DNA from 3 places in the Streptomyces sp. NPDC049040 genome. Region 3 is predicted to be linked to each of the others. Evidence: riboswitches for the same ligand, from Rfam matches in the RefSeq annotation. Region 3 holds a riboswitch; each other region holds the start of a gene.

Region 1 (5,893 bases), on a different contig from region 3:
CTACTCCAAGCTGCTCCAGGAGCGGATCGTCTTCCTGGGCACCCAGATCGACGACACCTCGGCGAACGACGTGATGGCCCAGCTCATCCATCTGGAGAGCGCTTCCCCGGATCAGGACATCCACCTCTACATCAACTCGCCGGGCGGCTCCTTCTCCGCCATGACCGCGATCTACGACACGATGCAGTTCGTCACCTGCGACGTGGCCACGGTCTGCATCGGGCAGGCGGCCTCGGCGGCCGCGGTGCTGCTGACGGCCGGCGCACCGGGCAAGCGCATGATCACCCCGGGGGCGCGGATCCTGGTCCACCAGCCGTCGCTGGGCGACGTGGTGCAGGGCGACGTGTCGGACCTGGAGATCCAGGCGAGGGAACTGCTCCGCACCCGCGAGCGGTTGGAGACGCTGCTGGCCCGGCACACCGGCCAGGACATCGAGCGGATCCGCACCGACATCGAGCGGGACAAGGTCTTCGACGCCGAAGCCGCCGTCGCCTACGGCCTGGTGGACCGGCTGACCACCAGCCGCAAGGCCAACAGTCCCTCCTACGGCCTGCGGTGAGGCCCCGTGGTGCCGGAACTGCCGCCGCTGCCGGCGCTGACCCGCTCCGAGGGCGAGCTGATCGACTGCTACCTCGAGGTCGTCGACCTGCTCGGCAGGATCAACCCCGCGCGCACCGCGGACACCTACTCGGCGCTGCGCGCGGCCCAGGCGCTGGTGGGTCGCGCGGTGGCGCTGCGCGAGGCGCTGACGGTGATGCACCTGCGCGGCGAGACGGAGATGCATCACGCCACGCTGGGGCGGGCGCTGCGGGTCCTGGACGGCGAACGCCGGTCGTCGCTCGCCGCGGTGCCGCCCGAGCAGCGCACGCCGCCGCCCGGCTGACGGTCGCGCGCCGGACAGGCCGCCGGCCCCAAGCAGGGCGGGCGGGGGCGGACTGAGGGATCGTCGGCCGTGATCGTCACTCAGCGGCACGGCCGACCCCGGTTCGGCCGAACACCGGCTCAGCCCATTGGCGGATCGGCGACCCCGGCGCGGACCGGGGGCGCGGTTGCGCGCCCGCCTGCCGACGCTCGGCAAGCGCGCAGGTCACACAGGCCGGCGAAAGCGCGGACCACCCGAAGGGCCCAGCGTCGGCACTCGGGCAGCGGCGCTGTGACGAGAATCACATCGGGCGTTTCCCGCCCGGTGCCGACGTGCCGGGTGCGTCACGATCCGTAGTGACGACAAGCCCCCGCCGCCGTGGCGGGGCGGTCCGCACGGACGCCGAGTCCCGCCGGCGTGTGGATGCCAGGTCGACACGAGTGCAACGGCGGGAGCGGAGGACCCAGGCACGACGGGGCCGGCCCGGAGCACGTACGGGCCACCTCTTGGGGTGAAGCCGCTGCATGCGGCCGGGCATCTTCGCCTGCCCGAACCCGACAGGTCATCCTTCGCAGGCTGACGACGAAGGGTTGCGCATGACCGCGCCTCACGTCCTGTCCGCACGGCTGTCACGGATCGGGGCCGCGTCCCTGTTCACGGCCGCGGCAGTCGCCGTACCCGCGCTGCTGCCGGGTGCGGCACAGCAGGCGGGCGCCGCCACGATGGCCGTGAAGGCCCTCGGCGTGGCGGCCTCCAAGCAGGGCTCGCCCTACCAGTGGGGCGCCACCGGCCCCAGCCGCTTCGACTGCTCGGGCCTGACGCTGTACTCGTTCAAGCAGGCGGGCAAGAAGCTGCCGCGCACCGCGGCGGCGCAGTACCGCAGCACCAGGCACGTCTCCGCCTCCGCGCGCCGCGCGGGCGACCTGGTGTTCTTCCACGCCGGTTCCGCGGCGTCGTCCGTCTACCACGTCGGGATCTACGCAGGCGGTGGCGAGATCTGGCACGCGCCCAAGACCGGCGCGCGGGTCCGGCTGGAACACATCTGGACCAGGAGCGTGTGGTACGGCCGGGTGTGACGTCCGCCCGGCGTGTCGGGCATGCTGCGCAACGCGCCCGCGACGGCGCCCAACGCGCGCCCGGCGCACCCCGGACCGCGGTGGGCACCCGCCCGGCACGCCCGCGGCGGGCCCTGACCGGTCACACGGTCGCGGCCCGGCCCCACCCGCGTGTGATGCGCAGGGCGGCGACCGCGCCTGCCGCCGACGCCACACCGAGCAGCACCGCGACCGCGGCGAGGGTACCCGCGGTGTCGCCGGCAGCGGCGGCACGCAGCGCGTGCGCGGCCCAATACCCCGGCGAGGCGGGCGCGATGGCACGGGCCCAGCCCGGCAGTTCGGCCACCGGCACCAGCGCGCCGCCCAACGTGGTGAGCACCAGCGCGCCGATGTCGTGCAGGGCCGCCAACTGGCCGGGGCTGCGGGCGAGTACGCCGAGCGCGGTGCCGAGGCCGAGCAGCGCGAGCCCCCAGGCGGCACACGCCGCCAGCAGCAGCAGCGGCGCTGCGACCGGCATCCCCAGCACGGCCACGCCGAAGCCGAGCACCACCGCCTGCTGGGCGGCGAGCACGCAGAAGACCGGCACCGCCTTGCCGAGCAGGAGTTCGGCCGCCCCCGCGGGGGTCGTCCGCAGCCGGTCCCAGGTCCGCCAGGTCCGCTCGGACAGGATCGAGGTGCCCACGATCGACAGCGCGAGCAGCGAGAACGTCACCAGCGACCCGATCACCGCCTGCGCGGTCCCGTCCGCCGCCCCCTGCGCCGCCTCGTAGAGCGGGCGCAGCGCGAGCAGCACCACCACCGGCATGACGATCCTGCCGAGCAGCGGGCCCGGTTCACGCAGCAGCACGGTCGTGTTGAGCCGGACCAGCACTCCGGTGCGCAGCAGGAAGCCGCGGGTGTCAGGCCGCATACGGAGCCTCCTCGGCGAGCGCCCGGTAGAGGTCGTCCAGGTCCGGGCTGCGTACGTCGACGGTCAGCGGTGCGCAGCCCGCGGCGAGCAGCGCGGCCAGGTCGGCGGGCGGGTCGGCGCTGCTGATCCGCAGTACCCCGTCGGGATCGGTGCGGCTCCTGGAGCGCAGCTCCTGGGGCAGGCCGGAGCGTAGGGAAGGCGCCGCCGGATCGAGGGTGACCCGGATCTCGCCCGGGAGCCCGGCGGTGAGGGCGGCGCGCTCGCCGCGTGCGACCACCCGGCCGGCCCGTGCGACCGCGAGGGTCGCGTCCAGGTCGACCAATTCCGGCAGGTAGTGGGTGGTGTAGACGACCGCGGCGCCGGCGGCGGCCCTGGACCGTACGGCCGAGAGGAGCGCCTGCCGGGTCTGCGGGTCGGCCCCCGCCGTCGGCTCGTCGAGCAGCAGCACCCGCGGAGCGCCGACCATCGCGGCGGCTGCCTGGGTCCTGCGCCGCTGGCCGCCGGAGAGTGCCGCGCAGGGCCGGTCGAGCACGTCGGTGAGCAGCAGTTCCTCGGCGATCCGCCCGGCGGCGCGGCCGGCGGCGGCGCGCCGCAGTCCGGCCAGGCCGGCGAACAGCCGCAGCTGCTCGCGGACGGTGAGCCTCGGGTAGAGGGCGATGTCCTGCGGGGCGACGCCGAGTACGGCGCGGGCGGCCCGGGGCGCGGCCGTCGCGTCGACACCGCAGACCGCCACCCGGCCCGTGTCCGGTCGGACCAGACCGGTCACCACCTCCACGAACGTGGTCTTGCCCGCCCCGTTGTGCCCGATGAGCCCGGCGATCTCGCCGGGCCGCACGGTGAGCGAGAAGCCGTCCAGCGCGCGCCGGCTCCCGTAGCTCTTGACCAGTCCCTCCACTGCGAGCACATCGCCTCCCGTAAGTGATCTACAGTGTATAGATCTACAGTGTAGAGCCATGAGTGGGAAACGGGAAGAAATCCTGGACGCCGCCGAGGCGATCGCCGACGAGCGCGGCCTCGAGGGGCTGTCGATGCGGGCGGTCGCACAGGCCGTCGGCCTGACGCCGATGGCCCTCTACCCGCACGTCAAGGACAAGGGCGGCCTGCTCGACGCCCTGGTGGGGCGGATGCTGGGGCGGCTGTACGAGGCGGCGCCGGGCGCGGCCTCGCAGGAGAGCGAGTGGCGCGAGCGGCTGCGGCTGTTCGCCCGCACCGCCCGCACCCTCTCGCTGGGGCACCCGTGGGCGGCCGGTCTGCTGTTCTCGCGGCCCGCCGTCGCGCCGGACGCCGTGCGCACCGTCGACCTGCTCTACACCGTCCTGCTCGACGCGGGGATTTCGCCGGCCGAAGTCCCGCGGCTGGAGCGGCTGGTGAGCACGTTCGTCCTCGGCTGGATCGCCTCCGAGGCCGGTGGCCGGTTCGGACCCGGCAGCCTCGATCCGCGGGGGCGGCGCGGGCAGTTGCCGACCGGCACGCTGCCAGGGCATGGCGCGCTGGCCGGCCATCTGGACCAGCCGGTCGACTGGGAGGCGGAGTTCGAAGCGGACCTGACCGATCTGGTGGCCATGGTCGAGGCGGCCGTCGCACGGAAGCCCTGAGGCACGGACCGGCGTTCGCGGGGGCCACGTCCGCCCATGGGCGCGGAATGCATGCCGCGTCGGGGTCGGGCCGGGTGCCCGATGATTTTGGAGAGCGCTCTCCCGGAGGGGTGGGGAAAACCCGCCCGGGAGAGCGCGTCCGGACGGGTCAGTGGATGAGCCGGTAGTTGCTGTCGAGGACGGCGCCCTTGCCGGGCTGGGACTGGTCGTAGCCGTGTGCGTCGCACTGCAGGCCGCCGTTGATGCAGTGGGCGACCATGGCGGACTGGGTGGCGGTGTCCCAGTCGGCGAAGAAGTCGTAGTGGAAGGAGTAGCCCGCGCCGCTGGCCAGGCGCACCTGCGACATGTCGCCGTTGACGGGCCAGGCCATCTTGAACTCGATCATCGGCAGCGCGACGGGGTGGTCGGCGGGGCACACGTTCTGGTTCGCGCCCCAGGCCACCGGATAGGCCATGTGGCTCTTGTGGTCAGGGGTGTCGAGGTGGATGCCGTCCCAGCAACTGGGCGCCTGCAGCCGGATGTTCAGCTGGGCGTCCTGGGTGCTGGGGCAGCTCGCCGGGAAGTTCCAGTTGTGGTAGCTCTGCCCGCACTCCCAGCCCTCGACCGTGCCCTTGAGGTTCTTGAACTCGTCCTGGGACTGCATCGGGTTGCCCACCACGAACCGCAGCCCCTTGGGGAAGGGCCGCACCGAGGTGTAGTCGTTGACCGACGACTTGTAGTAGATCGTCTGCGGCCCGACCGGCAGGATCTTCTGGGTGCCCTTGAAGAGGGACGGCATCCAGTACGCCGACTTGTCCCCGGGCGCCAGGCACGCCGTGCCGCCCGCCGCGTCCAGCGACGCCGTCGTGGAGTTGCCGTTCGTGCTGGTGTTGCCCATGAAGGTGTGGTCGTGGGACTTGCCCGGCTGCCCGGGGTAGACGATCGGGTCGTCGGGTGCGGTGTGGTCGGGCGCGCACTTGGCCTGGAACTCGTGGAAGTACGCGTGCGGCGGGTCGTACGTCGACGGAGTCACGCCGGTCACCGGCGGGTTGGCCATGATGTAGCCGTCGCCGTCCGGGTCGTCGCCCGACGTCTGGTCGGACACCGCCATGCCCGGCATCTCGGGCATCGCGCCGGCGGCCGCACCGTGGGCCGCGGCGGGCGAACCCGCCGACGACGCGGCCGGTTCGCCGGCAGCCGAGTTCGCGGTGAGCAGCGCGCCGCCGCCGGCTGTGACCAGCGCGAGGGCGACGAGCAGCCCGGGAATCCTTCTCGGCCTCCGTGCCATGGAAACCTCCTTGTGCGCAGTGATGGGGGGATGTTGTGGGCATGACAGTCCACACTCGCCGGGAGAGGCGCGGCACCGGCGATCCTGGGTTCTGGGAGAGCGCTCTCCCAGCGCTTGGGAATGTTCCGCCCCCAGTACGGATGTGTCAACAGTTGGTGAAGTGGCATGAACAGCCGCCGCACCGCGGCCGGCCGCCCGAACACC
Region 2 (5,893 bases), on a different contig from region 3:
TGCTCGAACTCCAGCGCCACCGCTGCGAGTTCCTGGAGGTTCTCCACCCGGGTCTCGTCCTGCGGATCGGTGGAGGCCTGCAACTCGGCGAGATACCCGGTGCGTTCGAGCACCGCTTCGAGGACGACGGCGGGACCCGCACCCGATTCGACGATCGTGCGCAGCTCGTCCAGCAGGGTGTTGAACCGCCGGACGGCGTTGGCCGAGCGCGCCGCCATGCCGTAGGCCTCGTCGACCCGGCGCAGGGCGGCGGCGAAGGAGATCTTCTCGCGCAGCGCGAGCGCGTCGATCATCGCCTCGGCCCGGTCGCCGATGCCGCGCTTGGGCACGTTGAGGATGCGGCGCAGCGGTACGCCGTCCTCGGGGTTGGCCAGCACCCGCAAGTAGGCCAGGACGTCGCGGACTTCGCGCCGCTCGTAGAAGCGGACGCCGCCGACGACCTTGTAGGGCAGGCCGACCCGGATGAAGACTTCCTCGAAGACCCGGGACTGCGCGTTGGTGCGGTAGAACACGGCGACGTCGCCTGGCCTGGCGTCACCCGCGTCCGAGAGGCGGTCTATCTCCTCGGCGACGAACTGCGCCTCGTCGTGCTCCTGGTCGGCGACGTAGCCGGTGATGACCGGGCCGTCGCCCGACTCGGTCCACAGGTTCTTCGCGCGCCGCCCGGCATTGCGCTCGATGACGGCGTTGGCGGCCGACAGGATGGTCTGCGTGGAGCGGTAGTTCTGCTCCAGCAGGATGGTGCGGGCGTCCGGGTAGTCCTCCTCGAACTGGAGGATGTTGCGGATGGTGGCGCCGCGGAAGGCGTAGATGGACTGGTCGGCGTCACCGACGACGCACAGCTCTGCGGTGTCCTCGCCGGTGCCCACCAGCTCGCGCACCAGGGTGTACTGGGCGTGGTTGGTGTCCTGGTACTCGTCGACCAGCACGTGCCGGAAGCGCCGCCGGTAGTGCTCGGCGACGTCGGGGAAGGCCTGGAGCAGGTTGACGGTGGTCATGATGATGTCGTCGAAGTCCAGCGCGTTGGCCTCGCGCAGCCGCGCCTGGTAGAGCGCGTAGGCCTCGGCGAGCTTCCGCTCGAACCCTCCGCCGGAGCCTCCGGCCTGGGACGCGCCGCCGTCGGCCTGCGCGGCGAAGGTCTCCTCGTCGATGAGCTCGTTCTTGAGGTTGGAGATCTTCGCGCTGAAGGACTTCGGCGGGTACTGCTTCGGGTCGAGGTCGAGGTCCCGGCAGACCAGGGCCATCAGGCGCTTGGAGTCGGCGGCGTCGTAGATCGAGAACGACGAGGTGAAGCCGAGCACCTTCGACTCGCGGCGCAGGATGCGCACGCAGGCGCTGTGGAAGGTGGAGACCCACATCACCTTGGCGCGCGGGCCGACCAGTTGCTCGACCCGCTCCTTCATCTCACCCGCGGCCTTGTTGGTGAAGGTGATCGCGAGGATCGAGCCGGGGTGGACGTCGCGGGCGGAGAGCAGGTGGGCGATGCGGTGGGTGAGGACCCGGGTCTTGCCGGAGCCCGCGCCTGCGACGATGAGCAGCGGGCCGCCTGCGTGCTCCACGGCCGCGCGCTGCTGGGGGTTGAGCCCTTCGAGCAGCTGGGCGGGGTCGGTGGCGGGGCGCGGGGCGCCGTCGCGGTAGTACGCGTCGCGTCCGCCGCCGGGGCCGCTGCCGGATCCCCAGTCCTCCGGGGGCGGCGGCGCGTCGGGATCGGCCGGTTCCGGCGCCACGTGCAGACCGGGCAGGAAGTCGTCGTCAAAGAGGCTGCTCATCGCCTCCCGAGTCTATGCGTCCGCACCGACACCGATGCCCGCTTCCTCATGGGTGGCCTCGTTGCCACCCTGCGTGACGAGCGGCCGGGAATCCGACTTGATTACGAAAAGGTATCGGGCCTATCGGACACCGCCCTTCCCAGCGGTGCCGTCGCCCGGCTACGGTGCCGCACCAGGCAGCGTCCGAAAGGAGTCCGCCCGGCATGGCGACACACCGTAAGGCCCGAACCGCGATACTCACCGCCCCACGCACAGCCGTGGGGCTGACGACGGCCGCGCTGGCCACCGTGACCCTGTTCTCCGAGACCGCGGGCGCCGCGCCCGCCGCGCCCGCGCCGCAGCCGTCGATCGCCGAGGTGAAGGCGAAGGTCGACTCGCTGATGCACCAGGCGGAGGTGGCCACCGAGAAGTACAACGGGGCCAAGGAGACGACCGCACAGCAGAACGCCACCGTCAACAAGCTGCTGGCGCAGGCAGCCCAGAAGACGCAGGCGCTGAACGACTCCCGCCGGGTGCTCGGGCAGTACGCGGCGGCGCAGTACCGCTCGGGCGGCGACGACTCGACCGGGCGCTACCTGATGGCGACCGACCCGCAGTCGCTGCTCGACCAGTCGCACCTGACCAGCCTGCTGGGCAAGCGGCAGAAGACGGCCGTCGAGTCCTACCGGGTGCAGCAGGCGGCAGCCACCCAGCAGCGCATCGAGGCGGCCAAGAGCCTGGCGACGCTGACCACCCAGCAGGCGCAACTGCGGACGGCCAAGGCCGATGTGCAGACCAAGCTGGGCGCGGCACAGCAACTGCTGAACAGCCTCACCGCGCAGGAGAAGGCGCGGCTCGCGGCGCTCCAGGCCAAGCAGGAGGCGGAGGCCAAGAAGAAGGCCGCCGCCATCGCGGCGCAGGAGAAGGCCAAGGCGGCGGCCGCGGCGAAGGCGGCCGCGAAGTCCGGCGCGAAGGCGCCCACGACCCCGGCGAATTCGTCGGTGGCGGCCAAGGCCATCGCCTTCGCGCACGACCAGCTGGGCAAGCCCTACGTGTGGGGCGCGACCGGCCCCTCGTCCTTCGACTGCTCGGGCCTGACGCAGGCGGCGTACAAGGCGGCCGGCATCACGTTGCCGCGGACGACCGGCGAGCAGGTCGGCGTGGGCACCCGGGTGTCGCAGTCGGACCTCGAACCTGGCGACCTGATCTTCTTCTACAGCGACCACAGCCACGTCGGCATCTACATCGGCGAGGGCAACATGATCCACGCTCCGCACACGGGAACGGTCGTCAAGGTCGCACCGATCACCGAAATGCCGTTCTATGGGGCGGTTCGCCCCTACTGATCCGGCACGGATCCCCACCGACCCGATCACCAACCGTAAGATCACAAAGCGATTTCGCTCACGTTGCAATCCAAACTTCCCAACCTCCGTACAAGTTGAGTACGGTATCCCGCTAGGTGGTGCGTTCGCCGCCGGTGAAAGTGCCGGTACCGCGCCGCCTCCGCTCAATCCGGCCCAGGCCGGAACCGGGGACCCACCAGGCACCATTGGGGTGAATCGGGACAGACGCAGCAATGCGTCCGGCCCGTAGGGCGACCTTCCCAGCCCGAACCCGTCAGCTAACCCGGTCGGCGGTTCACGGAAGGAGTCGCCTTCGTGGCGTCGCACCGCAAGCCGCGTCCTCGGATACTCGCCTCGACCGCCCCCCGTGCGGCGGTCGGTGTCACCGCGGCGGCCATCGCCTCCGTCACCCTGCTCAGCGAGAGCGCGACCGCGGCGCCCGCCAAGCCCTCCATCACCGAGGTCAAGGCGCAGATCGACACCCTGAACCAGCAGGCCGAGGTCGCCACGCAGAACTACGACCAGGCCAAGGAGCAGACCGACACGCAGCGGGACAAGACCAACCAGCTGCTGACGCAGGTCGCCCGGAAGACCCAGCAGATGAACGACAGCCGCCGGGTGCTGGGCCAGTTCGCCAGCGAGCAGTACCGCGACGGCGGCATCGACCAGACGGTGCAGCTGCTGCTCGCCGCCGACCCGGAGCAGTTCCTCAACCAGTCGCACATGGTCAGCCAGCTGTCCACGACGCAGACCGAGGCGCTGAAGAACTTCCAGATCCAGCAGGAGCAGGCGTCGATCCAGCGGGCCCAGGCCACCGCGAGCCTGACCCAGCTCACCAACGCGCAGAAGACGCTGGCCACCCAGAAGAAGACGGTGCAGACGAAGCTGGCGGCCGCGCAGAAGCTGCTCAACAGCCTCACCGCCGAGCAGCGCGCCAAGATCGCCGGCATGAACAAGGGCTCGTCGTCCAAGACGAGCTACACCTACTCGGGCCCCGCGACCGGCCGCGCCGCCGCCGCGATCAGCTTCGCCCTCGCCCAGCGCGGCAAGCCGTACGTCTACGGCGCCACGGGCCCCGGCTCGTACGACTGCTCCGGCCTGACGCAGGCCGCCTACCGCGCGGCGGGCGTCAAGATCGGCCGGACCACCTACGACCAGGCCAAGGAGGGCGTGCCCGTCTCGAAGGCCGATCTGCAACCCGGCGACCTGGTCTTCTTCTACTCCGGGCTGTCCCACGTGGGCATCTACCTGGGCAACGGGCAGATCGTGCACGCCCCGCACACCGGCGCGTTCGTCGAGGTCGCCCCGCTGAGCTGGATGCCTTTCGCCACCGCGCGCCGGGTCGCCTGACCGCCCGGCCGCCCCCGCCCGACCGGTCCACGGGGACGCCTTCCTCGCGCACCGATTCCTTTCGCCGCCGCACCGTGTCCATACCCGTGACAGGTCCGAGCGGTACGAGAGGAAGCCCTCCATGACCAGCACCACGACGCCCCAGGCCGCCGCGCAACACGAGCACGACCGCGCCGTCCGCGAGGTCTTCCGCGGTATGACGCGGGCCTGGGAGGCGGGTGACGCGGCCGCATTCACCGCGTGGTACGCGCCAGAGGCGTGGGTGATCCTGCCCGGCCGCCGGCTGGAGGGCGAGGAGGAGATCGGAACCGTCATGGCCGGCGCCTTCGCCGGCTCGCTGCACGGCACCCGGCGCAACCACGAGATCGAGCGCATCCGGCTGATCTCCCCGGACGTCGCCCTGGTGCGCACGCGCAGCGCCACCGTCACGGCGGAGCAGGACGAAGCCGGGTCCGGGCAGCACGAGACGGTGACCTGGGTCCTTGCCAGGCGCGACGGCCGCTGGCTCATCGAGGCCAACCACATCGGCCCGGCGGAATCGTCGTGACCACCGCGCCGCCGGAAGCCGACTTCACCCGGCGCACCGAGCCCTACCGCCGCGAACTGCTGGCGCACTGCTACCGGATGCTCGGCTCGGTGCACGACGCCGAGGACCTGGTGCAGGAGACGTATCTGCGGGCCTGGCGCGCCTACGGCCGCTTCGAGGGGCGGTCCTCGCTGCGGACCTGGCTGTACCAGATCGCGACCAACACCTGCCTGACCGCCCTGCGGCACGGGTCGCGGCGCCAGCTGCCCTCGGGGCTCGGCGCACCGGGCGAGGGCGTGGGGCCGGTCGCCGCCGAGGGCCACGCGGGCTGGCTGGAGCCGCTGCCCGACGCGATGGTGACGGCGGAGTCGGACGGCCCCGAGGCGGTCGCGGTGTCGCGGGAGCACCTGCGGCTCGCGCTGATCGCCGGCCTCCAGTATCTGCCGCCCCGGCAGCGGGCGGTGCTGCTGCTGCGCGAGGTGCTGGCCTTCCCGGCTGCGGAGGTCGCCGAGATGCTCGGCACCACCGTCGTCGCGGTCAAGAGCGGCCTACAGCGTGCCCGGGCCCGTATCGAGGCGGTCGCACCGGCCGCGGACCGGATCGTCGAGCCGGACGAACCGCAGGTCAGGGCGCTTCTCGCGCGCTACGTCGAGGCTTTCGTGACCGCGGACGCGGCCGCCCTGCAGCAGCTGTTGCGGGCCGACGCCACGCTGGAGCTGCCGCCGTCGGCTGTCTGGTACTCGGGGGAGGACGCGGCGGCGCAGGCCATGGCCGGCCTCGGCTCGCCCGGGGACTGGCGGATGGTCCCGGCCGGCGCGAACGGCCAGCCCGCGGCGGCGGTCTACCTGCGGGACGGCGGGGTCCACCGGGCCTTCGGTGTCGTCGTGCTCACCGCGGGACCGGCCGATGACGGCGCCGGCGCC
Region 3 (5,893 bases):
CTGGTGCAGGCCACGCACACCGCCTGGTATCTCGGCGCCGACGAGGTCGCGGACACCGTCGAGCGGCTGGCCGCGCTCGACCTGCCGGCGGACGCCGCGATCCTGCCGGTCGCCCGCTTCCTGACCGGCGCCCTCGGACGTGACGCGGCCGGGCGGGTGCCGCCCGACGTCGGTGAGGCGGGTGCGGCGGCCAGGGCGGCGCACGGCGGCCGGGTCGACCCGCGGGACCTGGTGATGCTCTGCGGGGTGGGCCTGACACTGGGCCAGGACGCGCAGTCGCACGAGCTGACGACGGCACTCGCCGCGGAGAGCCGGGAGAGCGGCGGGGTGGGGCGGCTCACCACGATCATGTTCTTCCGGGCGGAGGCGGAGATCTTCGACGGCCGCTTCGACGACGCGGCGGCGACCGCCGCCGAGGGGCTGCGGATCGCCGCCGACACCGGGCAGCGCCAGTGGGTGAGCCAGCTGAGCAGCGCCCTGGCGCACATCGCGGCGGTGCGCGGCGACGAGGACGGCTGCCGCCGGCTGGTGGACGCGGCGCTGGCGGGCGGCTCGGGTACGGCGATGGCGCCGGGCGCCCCATGGGCGTACTGGTCGCAGGGCCTGCTGGAGCTGGGGCTCGGCCGGGCACGGGCGGCGCTCGACCGGTTCGCGCTGCTCGGCGAGGAGTCGGTGCGCCATCACATCTGCGCGACCCGCAGCGTGCCCGACCTGGTGGAGGCGGCGGTCCGGCTCGGCGTGCCCGGGCGGGCGGACGCATCCTTCGCCCGGTTCGAGGCGTGGGCGGCGCGCACCGGGCAGCAGTGGGCGGCGGCGCTGGTGGCCCGCTGCCGGGCCCTGCGGGCGCCGGACGCGGAGGCGGAGGCCTACTTCCTCGATGCGCTGGCGGCGCACGACCCGCACCGGCGCGCCATGGAGTCGGCCCGCACGGAGCTGCTGTACGGGGAGTGGCTGCGGCGGGCGCGGCGCAAGAACGAGGCCAGGGTGCGGCTGCGCGGCGCCCTCGACGCCTTCGAGAGGCTCGGCGCGCGCCCGTGGGCGGACCGGGCCCGCGGTGAGCTGGGCGCGGCGGGCGGTGCGGTGCCAGAGGCGGGCCGGGAGAGCGGCCCGGTGGACGCGGCTGCGGGGCTCACCCCGCAGGAGTCGCAGATCGTACGGCTCGCCGCGGAAGGGCTGTCCAACAAGGACATCGCGGCCCGGCTGTTCCTGAGCCCGCGGACCGTCGGCTACCACCTCTACAAGGCGTATCCGAAGCTCGGCGTGGTCTCCCGCGGTGAACTGGCCGGGCTGTTCGACTGATCGCGGAAGGCGCCGGCCGTACAGGGACGGCGGCCGGGAAACGGCGGTGCCCGCCCGGTGGTGAAGACCGGGCGGGCACGTCCTGGGGCGTCGGGTGGATCAGATGGTGACGCCGTGCGCGGCGAGGTAGGCGACCGGGTCGATGTCGGAGCCGTAGTCGGGGGTGGTGCGCACCTCGAAGTGCAGGTGCGGGCCCGTGACGTTGCCGGTGGCGCCGGATATGCCGATCTCCTGGCCCGCGGTGACGGTCTGGCCGACCGAGACGACCGGGTTGGTCAGGTGGCCGTACAGGGTGTACTTGCCGTCGGCGTGCCGGATGATCACGTCGTTGCCGTAGGAGCCGTCCGCGCCCGCGTGGATCACGGTGCCCGCGGCGACGGAGTGGACCGGGGTGCCGCTCCAGACCAGGAAGTCGACACCGGTGTGGTAGCCGGACGACCAGTTGGAGCCCTGGGCGTGGTACGGGGTGCCGATGGCCGCGTCGCCGACCGGCTTGGTGTAGCCGCTGGAGCTGACGGCCTTCTTGGCAGCGGCGGGCGCGGCCTTCTTCGCCGGGGCCGGGGCGGCCTTCTTCGCCGGGGCGGGCGCGGCCTTGACCGGGGCGGTGTTCAGCGTGAGGTGCAGGCCGGGGCGGATCAGGCTCGGGTTGGTGCCGATGACCTTCTCGTTGGCCTTGTACAGCGCCTTCCAGCCGCCCTTGACGTGGTGGGCGGTGGCGATCTTCGACAGGGTGTCGCCGGGGGCCACGGTGTACTGGGCCTTGGCCGACACGGCGGCGGACGCCTTGGCCGGCTCCGCGGCGGACGCGTGGCCGACGGTGACCAGCGGCAGCGCGAGGGCGACGCCTCCGGTGCCGGCGGCGATGCACACCCGGGTGAGGCTGTTGAGCGAGCGGGGCTTGCGGTGCTGTCCCTTTGCGGGCATGGGGGAATTCCTCTCCTACGCCTGCGAGGTGAGCTGTCGGGTTCGGGCAGGAGATGCCCGGCCGCGTCCCGCCGTGTCCGCGCTGTGCGGTTGCGCGTACGGCGGCGCGGCTTCACCCCGAGCCGTCCGGTGCTCCCGGACGGCGGCTTGCCTGGGTCCCCCGCTCCTGCCCTGAGTTGCTCGGCTGTTCCCGGTACCGGGCGGCGGCAGGATTCGGCGTCCCGCCCGGCGGATGCCGCGGGCGTCCTGCCCGCGGTACGGCGAAGCTAGACGACCCCCGGAGCGGCGGGCAACCAAACGCGGCATGCCGCACCATTCCGCCCGTACCGGCGGTTACTCCTCGCCATCCCGGTACGGCGGTACGTGTGCGCGGCCGTCACGGCGGGTGGACCATCGAGGGGCGAGGGGTGACAAACGGGGCAGGTCGGGAACAGTGGGTGTCGCGGGGAAGCCGGACCGTGTTCCCGCGGTGACGCCTGTCACTCGACGGCGGGACAGTGAGCCACCTCACTGCGAAATGCCGGAATTGCACCGGATTTTGACCTATGACCTGAATTGCAGCCGACGGCACGTCAGCCGCCGCTTCAGTAACTCCCCGGCGCCCCGCCGATCCGCGCGTCGAGATTCCTGCTGAGCCGGTAGCCGACCGGCCGGAAGCCGACCGCGGGCCAGTGCCCGGCGGCCAGCGGCGAGGCGGAGTGCCAGCGGGCCGACATGTAGCGGTGGCCGTTGTCGTACGCCCACGCAAGCGCGGTCGCCACCAGCACCCGGCTGATGCCCTCGCCCCGTGCGGAAGGCTCCACGTACGCCTCGGCGAGTTCGACACAGGACTCCGGTATCACCGGGTCAGGGACGGCGGGGACGAGCAGCACCATGGCGATCTCCTCACCCCTGCGGGAGGCGATCCAGGCACCGCAGCGCGGGTCGGCGAGCGCGTCGGCGTAGTGCAGCCGCAGCGCGGCGAGCGCGCCCTCCGGCTGGGGCTGGAACATCGCCGACTCGCGCTGCCGCCGCGACGACTCGGCGGCCATCCGGCCCACCTGCGGCAGGTCGCCGGGACCGGCCCGCCTGATGCCGAGGCCGTCGACGCCGCGCGGCTGGCGGCCCCTGGCCTTGACCGCCATCAGGCCGTGCACCAGCTCGCGCCCGAAGCCCAGGTCCGCCCAGGGGGCGGTGGCGACCTCCCCGGCGGGCACCTGCACGTAGTGCACCAGGCGGCGGTCGGCGACCAGCCGCTCCGCGACCTTGGCGTAGAGCGACCGCAGCACCTCGGTCTCCCGCCCGCCCGGCAGCGCGTGGCCGCCGTAGGGGACCAGGGCGGAGCGCGGGTGGGTGCGCAGCGCCGCCGGGTCGTCCGGGGAGAGGGTGACCGGCTGGGCGGCGAGGTAGCCGATCAGATTGCCGTCGCCGTCGAGGGCGCGGCACGCCTCGAGACCCGGGACGGCGTGCAGCTTGCCCACCAGCTCGTCGCCGCGCACGGGTCCGTCGGCCAGCCAGGACCGCTGGGAGGGGGGACGCCGGGCGCGCGAGAACCAGCGGTCGTAGCGCTGCACGGCCAGGGGTATGTGCTCGGCGGTCAGCGGCGCGGTGGCGACAGTCATGGTGTTCGAGGACGCTAGCGGGGCGCGTACCCCCACGGCAAGGCGGTCCGGGGTGCGGGACCGTGCCGCGCCGTCAGCCGGTCCACGCCGGATGCCGCGGGTCGTCGGCACGTACCAGGACATCGGCGCTCTCTTCCGGCAGCGCCTCACGGGCGTACCGCTCGTAGGCGGGCAGCGTCCAGTGCTCGGCCGGCTCCGTACGCCGCCGCAGCGCGCCCTCCGACAGCCGCAGATGGACCGTCAGATCCAGCGGCAGACCCTGGCCGAGCAGCAGCGGTCCGTCCAGCACCAGGACCCCGCCGGGCGGCAGCGCCACGTAGTCCGCCCGGGTGGAGCGGTCGGTGCCGGGGTCGCGCAGCGACGGCAGGGCGCGCCCGCTGCCGGCCGGCCCGAGCGGTTCGAGCACCTCGCGGCGCAGCGCACCGGTGTCCAGCCAGAGCTGGTAGTACGCGTCCACGTCCTCGTGCCCGTACTCCAGGCGCTGCGACGCGGGCCGCCAGAAGCCCTGGGCCCGCACCCGCAGCACCGGGTGGCCGAGCGCGGGCAGTGCGGCGGCCAGCGCGTCGGCGAGGTCGGCGGTGCCGGCCGCGGGCGCGCCGTCCACCGCGACACGCCACCAGGGGCCCGCGGGCGGCGGGGCCGAGGCGATCCGGTCGGCGAGGGCTTCCGCGAGCCGGGGCCAGGTGATCGGGGTGAGCTGCACACGGCCATCCTGCCGGAGCGGGTCGCCTGCGCGGCGGGCGGCCGGGGCCGCCCCGCCGGGCGGGACGGGGGCGGCGCGCGGACCGCGCCCCGGGCCCACCCCGTCGGGCGGGACCGGCGGCGGCGCGCGGACCGGTCCGGGCCCGCGGGACCCCGCTCGCCTGGGGCGATCCTCGGCGAATCACCCGTTTGCCACCGAGCGGGAATCGCGACTTTTTGTGACCCTTGAAGAACTCATGGTGACCGTCCCCATCACCCAGGAGAAAGCCCATGATCCTGTCCATCTCCGGCGTCGTACTGCTCGGCGTCATCGTCTTCCTGTTCTTCCGCAAGGACGGGCTGAAGGTGTCCCACGGCATCGTCAGCGCCCTCTTCGGCTTCTACCTGGCGAGTACCGCCATCGCTCCGAGCATCACGGCGGGCGGCGCGAGCCTGGCCGGCCTGCTGGGCGGGATCAGGATCTGACGGGCCGTCCCGGCAGACGGCACGAGGTATGTCACCCGCAGACCCGGGAGCGGCCGCCCCGCTCCCGGGTCGCTTTCGATCCGTCCCCCACCGCACCGCCGCGCCTCCCCCGCGGTCCCCGCACCCGAACCACCCCATGGAGCAACCGTGGCCAGGCGTCCTCTTCCCAGCATCCTGAGCAGCCGACCGGCGCTCGTCCGCGGTCGCGACATGGCGCGCAGCGCCGCCGACGGCGCCTCCGACGTGCTGCACCCGGTGATCACCATCGCCCGCGGCATGCGCCGCCAGGCGTCCTGGACCGGCGGCTGGTGGAACCGCACCCCCAAGGACCGGCGCGGGCCCGCACTGCTGCTGGCCGCCGCCGGGGTGGTGGTGCTGGTGATGATGCCGTACGGCCCGCTGCTGGCCATCGCCGCGGTCGTGGCGTCCGCGGCGTGGATGGGCCGGGACAGCGCGGCCGCCGCTCCGGCCGGCCCCGGCGAGGCGGAGGCCGGGCGGCTCCAGTCGCTGTACGAGGCGCTGGTGCCCTACCTTTCCGACCCCGCCGACCCCGCGCCGCTCTACACCTACGACGGCAGCTGGGCGAAGGCCTTCACCTCCTTCGACTTCGCGGACGGCCGGCTGGTGCGGCTGCACCTGCGCTACCCCGCGTACTTCACCGACGGGGAGGTCGAATCGCGGACCCGGGTCGAGCAGCTGCTGCACGCCAAGGCCGGGCGGGGCAGGGAGTACCGCTTCGACTGGAACGAGGAGGACAACCAGCTCACCCTCACCGCACTGCCGCCACTGCCCACCGACATCGTCGCCCAGCGGTTCGTCACCGCGCCCGGCGAGACCGTGCTCGGCTTCACCGACGCGGACGCGATGCCGCGGACCGTACCGGTCGCCGGCGGCGGCGAGGA

What was found. Region 3 has a riboswitch for cyclic di-AMP ahead of ACGFMP_RS10550 (peptidoglycan DD-metalloendopeptidase family protein). Riboswitches for the same ligand answer to the same signal wherever they lie in the genome.
Region 1: it holds a riboswitch for cyclic di-AMP, as region 3 does, so the genes downstream of both, ACGFMP_RS16005 (C40 family peptidase) here and ACGFMP_RS10550 (peptidoglycan DD-metalloendopeptidase family protein) in region 3, are expected to answer to the same signal.
Region 2: it holds a riboswitch for cyclic di-AMP, as region 3 does, so the genes downstream of both, ACGFMP_RS20740 (NlpC/P60 family protein) here and ACGFMP_RS10550 (peptidoglycan DD-metalloendopeptidase family protein) in region 3, are expected to answer to the same signal.

Annotation. Positions count from the first base shown of each region.
Region 1 is NZ_JBICTO010000005.1:103,280-109,172, reverse strand. Features, by position in the region: gene ACGFMP_RS16015 (ATP-dependent Clp protease proteolytic subunit) at 1-559, shown strand, start outside; gene ACGFMP_RS16010 (hypothetical protein) at 566-883, shown strand; cyclic di-AMP (ydaO/yuaA leader) riboswitch at 1,282-1,455, shown strand; gene ACGFMP_RS16005 (C40 family peptidase) at 1,459-1,938, shown strand; gene ACGFMP_RS16000 (ABC transporter permease) at 2,060-2,827, opposite strand; gene ACGFMP_RS15995 (ABC transporter ATP-binding protein) at 2,817-3,731, opposite strand; gene ACGFMP_RS15990 (TetR/AcrR family transcriptional regulator) at 3,781-4,422, shown strand; gene ACGFMP_RS15985 (DUF1996 domain-containing protein) at 4,571-5,689, opposite strand.
Region 2 is NZ_JBICTO010000007.1:268,520-274,412, reverse strand. Features, by position in the region: gene pcrA (DNA helicase PcrA) at 1-1,769, opposite strand, end outside; gene ACGFMP_RS20745 (NlpC/P60 family protein) at 1,973-3,094, shown strand; cyclic di-AMP (ydaO/yuaA leader) riboswitch at 3,246-3,403, shown strand; gene ACGFMP_RS20740 (NlpC/P60 family protein) at 3,410-4,444, shown strand; gene ACGFMP_RS20735 (SgcJ/EcaC family oxidoreductase) at 4,566-4,991, shown strand; gene ACGFMP_RS20730 (sigma-70 family RNA polymerase sigma factor) at 4,988-5,893, shown strand, end outside.
Region 3 is NZ_JBICTO010000003.1:306,846-312,738, forward strand. Features, by position in the region: gene ACGFMP_RS10545 (AAA family ATPase) at 1-1,299, shown strand, start outside; gene ACGFMP_RS10550 (peptidoglycan DD-metalloendopeptidase family protein) at 1,399-2,223, opposite strand; cyclic di-AMP (ydaO/yuaA leader) riboswitch at 2,229-2,419, opposite strand; gene ACGFMP_RS10555 (GNAT family N-acetyltransferase) at 2,808-3,824, opposite strand; gene ACGFMP_RS10560 (uridine kinase) at 3,898-4,527, opposite strand; gene ACGFMP_RS10565 (hypothetical protein) at 4,797-4,991, shown strand; gene ACGFMP_RS10570 (hypothetical protein) at 5,139-5,893, shown strand, end outside.